Regions from separate parts of the Microbulbifer bruguierae genome, predicted to be linked through region 1. Evidence: predicted binding sites of a transcription regulator. Region 1 holds the regulator's gene; each other region holds the start of a gene.

Region 1 (3,277 bases):
CGTAAATGGCGTAAGGAACCGTTCAAAAACTGCCTGAATCAGTTCTTTTTTCGAACCAAAGTGGTAATTCACCGCCGCCAAATTGACCCCTGCGGTACTGGTGATGGTGCGCAGCGATGTTTCAGTAAACCCCCGCTCCGCGAACAACACTTCCGCGGCGTCGAGAATGCGATTGACGGTATCCAGCTGACTCATGCCAATTCAAACCAACAATTAAAACGATTGTTTAAACCCTGAGACTAGCACAGTCGGCACCGAATGGAACACTCGGGTTTGAAGGCCAGCGCGAGATCATACGGGGAAGTTAGGGATGGGCAGGCGGGCACACTAGATTGGGTACAGAGATACTAAATCTGTGCCGGGGGGCAATGCTCCACAAACCATAGAGAAAGGAGGACAGCACCATGGCCAGAATTGCTCCGGAAATAGGCAGCTGGTTTGAAAATTTCGAAAGTGGCGACGTGTTTGAGGTCGTCGCTGTAGACCAGCCCTCCCGCACCATAGAAATTCAATATGAAGACGGTTCTCTGGATGAGATCGACTTCCAAAGCTGGCCTCGCTTGCCACTTGTTGGCGCCGCAGCACCGGAAGATGCCAATGCCGGCTATGGCTCATCGGCGGAAGAGATGCAGGATGAGGAAGATGCGGGATTCAGGAGCCCGGTATTTTCTCCGGCACAGAGCGCTATCGACAAACTCGAAGGCGAAAGCTTCCCGGGCAATGACGACGGATACTAGCGATGGCCCTGCCCCATTCAGGCAAAACCATTCAAAGGCTTGCCTTGGCGCTGCTACGGGTGGCCGTCAAGGCACGCGTCACCCGTTGTGCTCGCGAATATAATCAATAATGATCTCCGCAGCCTCTTCCACGGTATCGACGAGTTTAAACAAATCCAGATCACCGGCGTCGATGCACGCCCGCTCAAGTACCGTCTCCATCATCCAATCAATCAAACCCGCCCAGTAACGCTTACCAACTAAGACTATCGGGAACCGCTTTACCTTCTGGGTTTGCACCAATGTCAGCGCTTCGAACAGCTCATCCAAAGTGCCGTATCCGCCCGGCAGCGCGATAAACCCGACGGCGTGTTTAACAAACATGAATTTACGCACAAAGAAGTATCGGAAATGCAGACCGATATCCAGGTAGGGATTTGGTACCTGTTCAAAGGGGAGCTCGATATTGAGCCCGATTGACGATCCCGCGTGAGGAAATGCACCCCGGTTACACGCTTCCATTAGTCCGGGCCCACCGCCAGTAAGTACAGGAATACCTTCCGTGGACAGCAACTCTCCCAGGCGCATCGCTTCCTGATACTCTGGGGAATTCTCATGAAAGCGTGCACTGCCGAAAACCGTGACAGCGCCTTTCAATGTAATCAAGCGCTCAATGCCATCAACCAGTTCCGACTGTATGCGCAGCACCCGCCACGCTTCCGGCATTTTTGCATCCAGCATATGCCTTCTCCTTATCGCTATTACTACTTATTTTTCCGGAGTTCTGTGCTGTGGCGGTTGCGGCAGTAATCCTTTTCACATCCGCAGACCACAAAAATCCCGGGACACATCAAGTCTAGCAGTCGTAATGCGCCGCCCTGAGAAGATTGCGTGGATGTCAGATCTGTATATAATCACAGCAACTGTATAAAAATACAGACAACAGGAAGGCGCCCATGACAAATCTCACTGCCCGCCAGGCTCAGGTACTGGAGCTCATCAAATCTTACCTGGACGAAACCGGCTATCCGCCCACCAGGGCCGAAATCGCCCAGGAACTCGGCTTTCGTTCACCTAACGCCGCGGAAGAGCACCTCAAAGCGCTAGCGCGTAAAGGAGCCATTGAAATGGTGGCCGGTGCCTCCCGTGGCATTCGAATCCCAGGCCACCAAGCCGGGCTACCGATTGTCGGCCGCGTCGCGGCAGGCAATCCCATCCTGGCTGAGGAAAACATTGAGGAATACTGCGAAATCCCCGCGGAATTCTTCCATCCACCCGCGGATTACCTGCTGCGAGTACACGGCATGAGCATGAAAAATGCCGGTATTCTGGATGGCGACCTGATCGCAGTACAGCGTACCGACAATATTCGCAACGGCCAGATAGTGGTGGCGCGGATCGAGGATGAAGTGACAGTGAAGAGATTCAAACGCCGCGGTAATCAGGCAATGATTCAGCTGCTACCGGAAAATGAAGATTTTGAGGTCATCCAGGTGGATATGCGGGACAAAAACTTTGCCATTGAAGGATTGGCGGTTGGTGTGATTCGCCAGAACACCAACTGATTTTCACTGGAAAATCACTGCCTTAATAACGAAAACAGGGCCCATTGGGCCCTGTTTTCGTTTGTGCAAGCTGTCTCAGTGGATGGCTGTATCAGTGGATGGTGTGCTCGGTGACGTCCACCTCTTCGTCCTCAAAGGGCTCCGGCTCCAGCGAGCCGATTTCCTGAACCGCTTCTATCCCCGCCTCCAGCATGGCTCGGGCAACGGCAATTTTGTGCTCCTGCAAAAAATGCAGGCTTTCAGCGGAAAAATGAATACGCACCAACGGGTCCTCTTTGTGACCAGCGCGTCGCAGCGCTACATCACCATTGGACAACTCGATGATTTCGTAGGTCTCGGAAGACATTCACTTCTCCAGTTACAGCGTGATTTGCGGGCAGTGTAACACAGGGGGAGACAATTGATCAGTGCGCCGCGCCTACCACTCCTGCCCCTGTGCTCGCTGGCGCTGCACCAGTTCAGAAAGCGCACGGTGCCACTCTCGTAAACTCTGCGCATCGAGCTGGGAGCTCCCAGAGCCTGAACTTACATCTACCTGCCGCACCGGGATCAGGGTTTGCACTGCGGCACCTGTGGCGGCGCTTTGCGCCCGAGTGGACGGTGCCTGGGGTGCGTGCCACAGGCACCGCCAGGCAGTGTCCATCTGCCGATACCAACTGTCGGGATTCTCCGCCAGGCTGACCAGCTCCGCAATTTCCGCACTGAACTTGCCGTTCTGTGCCACCAGCTGCTGCAGCTGGCCAGCCGACTCCGGCTCGCGTCCAGGTGCTACACCCAGCTGTAACTGATGGGCCTGCTCAGCCAGAAAAGCGCGATAGCCACGCCATAGTTGCAACAGCGCCCCCTCACCAAGAGCTGACTGACACAGCGGATCACCACTGCCCTCAGCCTCCAGCCGGTTTAACAACAGCTGGCATTTGCGCAATGCGGCGGCGACGAGTCCGGTGTAGGGATTGCTCAAGTTTTGGCCTTTTTGGAAGGAGCCTTTTTAGCTGG
Region 2 (3,277 bases), 790 kb from region 1:
TATGTTCGTCAGCCACTACGGCAATCACAGCGGGACGCATCACTGAGTGTGCGCTGGGCAATGATTGATTGGTCTCTACTGGCGCTGTTTGTGCCCACGTTTTTCTTCGTATCCATTACCCCGGGTATGTGTATGACGCTGGCTCTGACCATGGGGATGGCCTTCGGCGTGCGCCGCACCATGTGGATGATGCTCGGTGAGCTGTGTGGCGTTGCGGTGGTGGCGCTTGCGGCTGTGTTAGGTATCGCGGCGTTTATGCTGAAGTACCCCGGGGCCTTTCAGTTGTTCAAGTATTGCGGCGGCGTTTATCTGATCTATCTGGGGATACAGATGTGGCGCGCGCGGGGGCGGATGGTATTGGCGGAGCCCTCGGGTCAAGGCCCTGCGCCAATCCGGGCGGTAACCATGGTCCTGCAGGGCTTTGTTACCGCGGTGGCCAATCCCAAGGGGTGGGCTTTTTTCATTGCGTTATTACCGCCATTTATCGCTCAGGACAAGCCGTTGTTGCCGCAGATGGCAGTGCTGCTGGGTATTATTCTCACATTGGAGTTTGTGTGCCTGCTGATCTACGCCGGTGGTGGTCGGACCCTGAGTCGGCTGCTCCATCGTGCAGAAAGTGTGCGCCTGATTAACCGGGTCGCCGGCAGCCTGATGCTTGGCGTAGGAGTCTGGCTGGCACTAAGCTGACACGGAACGATCGGCAATTGGAAAATTAGTACTGACTGGGCAAGGAGCGCGATAGTGAGAAGTTGGCAGAGTCTGGCGGTAGCCACTGTGATGTTGGTGGGATTCTGTGTGGCAGGATGCGGAGACCGCAGCGGTAATCAGGCGTTACCCAAGAATAGTTCGCCGGAAAAAAATGCTGCCTCGGCTCCAGATCCCGCGCCGGAGGATATGCCCGCCGCAGGTGAGGATGAACAGGGCGTGGTGCGGGCGGCGGGAACGATATGGGTTGTGGAGCCGCGGGGGAGTCGTCAGTGCGAAGGCGGTGGACTTTCCGTGGAGCAGAGTCGTGGCAAACTGGTTGGCAATGGTGTCAAGGTAATCGAGTCTCGCTGTGGGGTCAGGGCGGATCGCATGTACCCGTCGGTATGTGGCGGGCCAACGGGCGATATTCTTTTGCACCGCATCCCGTCGGACCTGCTGGATGCGGCGTTGGAGCTGGGCTTTGATCCAGTGAGTAATATTCCCTATCGGTTTTCGTCCTGTACGCAAGCCGGCGGCGAGCAGGGGCAGGGCGGAGTGGGTAGTGGCAGTTGATCTGAATATTCAGCACCAGGCGGAGGAGCTCGGGGCGCATTTGCAGGCGTTGCGCTGGCGGGTGACGACGGCGGAGTCCTGCACCGGCGGCGCTGTTGCCGCTGCAGTTACTTCTGTATCGGGTGCGTCGGCCTGGTTTGACGGCGCCATCATTGCCTATGCGAATCGTATCAAGCGCGGATTGCTCGGTGTCGATCCAGAGGATCTCGAGGTCTTTGGGGCGGTGAGTGAACCGGTGGTGCGGCAAATGGCGGTGGGCGTGTTGAATCGGCTGGATGCCAATCTTGCGGTAGCGGTAAGCGGAATCGCCGGCCCCGACGGCGGTAGCGATGACAAGCCGGTGGGGACTGTGTGGATAGCCTGGGCCCACGGCCAGGGTCAGGAGCCCGTAGCGGTGGAGGCCCGCTGTATGCACTTCAATGGCAGTCGAGCGGAGGTTCAGGCGCAGACCGTGGCGGAGGCGCTGACAGGGCTGCTTGCCATTGCCCGGGAGCACCGCAAACGCTGAGTTTTCAGTATCCACTTTCCTCGCACTGTGGTTGTGGGTAGCGACCAGGGGGCCGAACACCAATTTCGGATTACTGGTTGCTTATACAGTAATTTTTCTCTAAGCTCCTTCCCACAACCAATCTTCAAGTACACGGGAAGGGTCATGGATTCCAACAAAGACAAGGCTTTACAGGCGGCGCTGTCACAGATCGAGCGCCAGTTCGGCAAGGGCACCGTCATGCGCATGGGGGATAAGGGCCGTGAGCGCATCCCCGCGATTTCCACTGGCTCTCTGGGCCTGGACGTTGCGCTCGGCATTGGCGGTCTGCCCCGGGGTCGTATTGTTGAAATCTATGGTCCGGAATCTTCCGGTAAGACTACCCTGACTCTCCAGGTCATTGCCGAGGCTCAGCGCAAGGGCGGTACCTGCGCCTTCGTGGATGCGGAGCACGCCCTGGACCCCATCTATGCTGAAAAACTTGGGGTTAACGTCGACGAGCTGATTGTCTCCCAGCCGGACACCGGCGAACAGGCTCTGGAAGTCACGGATATGCTGGTACGTTCTGGCGCCGTTGATGTACTGGTGGTGGATTCCGTGGCAGCGCTGACCCCGCGCGCGGAAATCGAGGGGGAGATGGGGGATACCCACGTTGGTTTGCAGGCGCGGCTGATGTCCCAGGCCCTGCGTAAGCTGACCGGTAACATCAAGAACACCAACACCCTGTGCATCTTTATCAACCAGATCCGCATGAAGATTGGCGTGATGTTCGGCTCGCCCGAGACCACCACCGGTGGTAACGCGCTCAAGTTCTACTCTTCCGTGCGTCTGGATATCCGTCGTATCGGCTCCGTCAAAGACGGCGATGAGGTGGTGGGTAACGAGACCCGGGTCAAGGTGGTTAAAAATAAGGTGGCGCCTCCGTTCAAGCAGACCGATTTCCAGATCATGTACGGTGCGGGGATCAACCTGCTGGGTGAAATCATCGACTACGGCGTGAAACTGGGACTGGTGGATAAGGCGGGTGCCTGGTACAGCTACAAGGGCGACAAGATCGGCCAGGGTAAGGCTAACGCCGCCAAATTCCTGAAGGAAAATACCGATATCCGTGATGAGATCGAAGCCCAGCTGCGAGCGCAATTACTGGGTGATGCGATTCCCGCAAAGCCTGAAGCAGTGGCCGTTGCGGAAGACTGATCTTGTCTTCATCCCAAGGCACCAGCGGCGGTCTCTCTGATTGGCCGTCGCTAGGATCCCTCTCTGACTCTCCCCCCGATACCCTCGTTCGTTCACGGGAATCATCCGAAGCTTTCCAAAAACTGTTCACAGCTGCTCTAGAGCTGCTGTCTCGCCGCGAGCACTCATGCCACGAATTGCGCCAGAAGTTGCTCCCGAAACATCCTGATGCCGATTTTGATGGTGTTTTACTACGCCTGCAGGAACTCAACTATCAGTCCGACCAACGGTTCGCGGAGGTATTTTGCCGCTCCCGGGTACAACGTGGGCAGGGGCCTTTGAGAATCCGCCAGG
Region 3 (3,277 bases), 2.1 Mb from region 1:
CTCACCATCGGGATCGACGGTAGGGATGCCGTCGAAACTGCGGCAGGCGCTCACCAGTTCCTGCAGGTTTTCCACCCGGGTCTGGCCCTTCTCACCTTTTTCTTTGCTGTGGAAATCGATCAGGCCGGTCTGCTCGATGGCCAGCTCGGCGATATGGTCGAGGGTTTTATCGGTGCTCTCTTCGTCGAGCGCGTCGATCAGGCTGAGGAAGTTGGCCAGCGCATTGCCGGCGCGGGCGGCGAGGACTTTCTGTTGCAGCATTTTGGCGGCCGCGTCCCACATGGAGCTACCGTGCTCTCGGGCGAATTCCCGCACAAGATCCACGGTGCGCGCGCCAATGCCGCGGGTCGGGGTATTCACCACACGTTCGAACGAGGTGTCGTCGTGGCGATTGGTGATCAGGCGCATATAGGACAGCGCGTTCTTGATCTCCATGCGCTCGTAGAAGCGCTGGCCACCGTAGATACGATAGGGGACCTGTTCTCGCAACAGTCCCTCTTCCAGCACCCGCGACTGGGCGTTGGAACGGTAAAGGATCGCGATGCTGTCGCGGCGGTTGCCGTCGCGCACCCAGTCCTGAATACGTTCGACGATAAAGCGCGCTTCGTCCTGTTCGTTGTAAGCGGAGTAAAGGGCAATCGGCTCGCCCTTGTCGCCTTCGGTCCACAGTTGCTTGCCGAGGCGGCCGGTGTTCTGCGCAATGACCGCGTTGGCGGCGTTGAGGATAGTGCTGGTGGAGCGGTAATTCTGCTCCAGGCGCACCGTCTGCACCTCCTTCAGATCCGCTTCGAAGTGCTGGATGTTCTCGATCCTGGCACCGCGCCAACCATAAATGGACTGGTCGTCGTCGCCCACCGCGGTGATATAGCACTGGTCGCCGGCCAGCAGGCGCAGCCAGGCGTATTGAATGGTGTTGGTATCCTGGAACTCGTCCACCAGGATATACGGGAAGCGGCGGCGATAGTGGGCGAGGATGCCGTCGTTGTTCAGCAGCAGTTCGTGAGCGCGCAGCAGCAGCTCGCCAAAGTCCACCACCCCGGCGCGCTGGCAGGCCTCTTCGTAGGCGCTGTAGATACGCACCATGGTCTGCAGCCAGGGGTCGCCGGTGAGCTGGATATACTGGGGGCGAATGCCCTCATCCTTCTGTGCGCCGATCCACCACTGGGTCTCCCGCGGAGACCACTTCTTGTCGTCCAGGCCCAGCTCGTTCTGCACCCGCTTGATCAGGCGCAGCTGGTCGTCACTGTCGAGAATCTGGAAATTCTGCGGCAGCTTGGCCTCCTGCCAATGGGCGCGCAGCAGGCGATGGGCTAGACCGTGGAAAGTGCCCACCCACATGCCGAAGGTATTTACCCCCAGCAGCTCCTCGATACGCCCGCGCATCTCGCGCGCGGCTTTGTTGGTAAAGGTCACTGCCATAATGGAGTAGGGCGACGCCCCCTCCACCTGCATCAGCCAGGCGATACGGTGCACCAGCACACGGGTCTTGCCCGAGCCGGCGCCGGCCAGAACCAGTTGATTGCCCGGCGGCGCCGCGACGGCTTCGCGCTGGGGGTCGTTGAGGGGGTCTAAGAGTTCAGATACGTCCATGGGGGCGGATTGTATCAGGGGTTGTGGGGAACTGTGGATATAAACAGGGGTTTCCTGGATTTGTTGGGCACGCTGCGCTTTGATTCGCGCCTTCCCTGGCGCTCACCCGATGGGCGCCTACGGCGTCCAAATCGGCGATCCTGCCGATTTGTGCCCAACTACCGGCGTCCCGGGGTTACCTCTAATGGTAGGAGCCTGCTTGCAGGCGAACAGCACGGGACTTTGCAAATGTTCGCCTGCAAGCAGGCTCCTACAAAGTCGGGGACAGAGCGGCAATGCTCGCCAGCACCCCGCCATGCCGCTAAACTGCACAGCTTGAACCACAGAAGGTGTAGTCGTGAAGCCAGCGGAAGTCACGCAGAAGATCAGCGAGCAGCTAAGCGCCATGCGCAAATCAGAGCGCAAGGTTGCGGAATATATCCTCGCCAATCCCGGTGAAATCATTCATATGCGCATTGTCGATCTGGCCACGGAAGCCCAGGTCAGCGAGCCGACCGTGGTGCGTTTCTGCCGCGCGGTAGGCTGTTCCGGGTTCCAGGAGTTCAAGCTCAACCTTGCCCAGCAGCTGGCCTCCAGCCCCAGTTTCGGCCAGATTGCGGTAACCGAAACCGATACCATCGCCGAGTACAAGCGCAAGGTGTTCGACTCCACCGTCGACACCCTGCTGAATGTACGCGACAAGATCGACAACCGTGCGCTGGAGGCGGCCATCACCGTCATCGCCGCGGCCAAACGCGTCGAATTCTTCGGTTTCGGCGCCTCCGGTGCCGTCGCCGCCGACGCCAAACACAAATTTTTCCGTCTGCAACTTGCCGCCGCTGCCCACTCCGATCACCATATGCAGAGCATGTCCGCGATGGGCATGGAGCCCGGGGATGTGGTAGTTGCCATCTCCCAGAGCGGGCGTACCTCATCACTGCTACGCTCGATGGAAATGGCCAAGGCCCAGGGCGCCACGGTAATCGGCCTGGGTCCCAGCGGCTCTCCGGTCACTCGCCAGGCCAGTATCCCCCTGGAGGTGGATGTGGAGGAAGACATCGAGCTCTACACCCCGCTGTCCTCCCGTATCGCCCACCTGGTAGTGATTGATGTCCTGGCCATCGGCGTCGCCCAACGCAAGGGGCCAAAACTGCAGGAGCACCTGCTGAAACTGAAGAAGGGGCTGTATAACCTTCGTGAGGAAAAGCACTAAACAGGACGTCAAATGCAGGGAAGCAGCGACGAACACGGGGAAAATCTTTCTGATTCAGAAAGTCTCGGCGCGACCGAAAAGCGCCTGATACTCGCCGCAGCCCTGATTCAGGGGCTCAGCCTCTACGCCCTCAAATATTTCGATGCCGTCGACGCCTGGTCGCCGGTGTGGCAATACCTCTGTTATACCCTCGCCGTTGCAATCCCGGCGCTGGTCATCGTTACCATCGCCCCGCGCCTCGCACGGGGTTACTGGCTGCTGGTGGCCGGGTATATGCTGCTGCTGGCACTGCTCGCCATGTACCGCGGCTACCAGTGCACCCCCGCCAGTCTGGTGTATTGCGGCTGGCCCCACGGTTATGAAACCGTCGTCGGCATCGCCACTTTTATTGTCGCTTTCCTGCTGCGCGCCTGCGCTACCGGCGTGGAACAGCTGCAACGGCCGCAGTATCCGGCGCTGTTTCACTTCTCCTGGGACAATGCTCTTACTATCGGC

Evidence for each region. Region 1 encodes LexA, which represses DNA repair genes until DNA is damaged. Its sites were predicted from a motif close to ACTGTNTNTANANACAGT; they were not measured.
Region 2: recA (recombinase RecA) is a predicted target of LexA. The motif match lies at 1,841-1,858, and genes of this name have one in related genera.
Region 3: uvrD (DNA helicase II) is a predicted target of LexA. The motif match lies at 1,621-1,638, and genes of this name have one in related genera.

The regions. Positions count from the first base shown of each region.
Region 1 covers NZ_CP118605.1:681,864-685,140, forward strand. The annotation lists gene PVT68_RS02920 (TetR/AcrR family transcriptional regulator) at 1-195, opposite strand, end outside; gene PVT68_RS02925 (DUF6763 family protein) at 405-737, shown strand; gene PVT68_RS02930 (LOG family protein) at 816-1,457, opposite strand; gene lexA (transcriptional repressor LexA) at 1,673-2,281, shown strand; gene PVT68_RS02940 (hypothetical protein) at 2,373-2,627, opposite strand; gene PVT68_RS02945 (DUF6586 family protein) at 2,700-3,242, opposite strand; gene topA (type I DNA topoisomerase) at 3,239-3,277, opposite strand, start outside.
Region 2 covers NZ_CP118605.1:4,373,062-4,376,338, forward strand. The annotation lists gene PVT68_RS17835 (DMT family transporter) at 1-46, shown strand, start outside; gene PVT68_RS17840 (LysE family translocator) at 61-687, shown strand; gene PVT68_RS17845 (hypothetical protein) at 742-1,260, shown strand; gene PVT68_RS17850 (CinA family protein) at 1,250-1,768, shown strand; gene recA (recombinase RecA) at 1,913-2,944, shown strand; gene PVT68_RS17860 (regulatory protein RecX) at 2,947-3,277, shown strand, end outside.
Region 3 covers NZ_CP118605.1:2,780,938-2,784,214, reverse strand. The annotation lists gene uvrD (DNA helicase II) at 1-1,590, opposite strand, end outside; gene hexR (transcriptional regulator HexR) at 1,928-2,782, shown strand; gene PVT68_RS11580 (DUF4153 domain-containing protein) at 2,795-3,277, shown strand, end outside.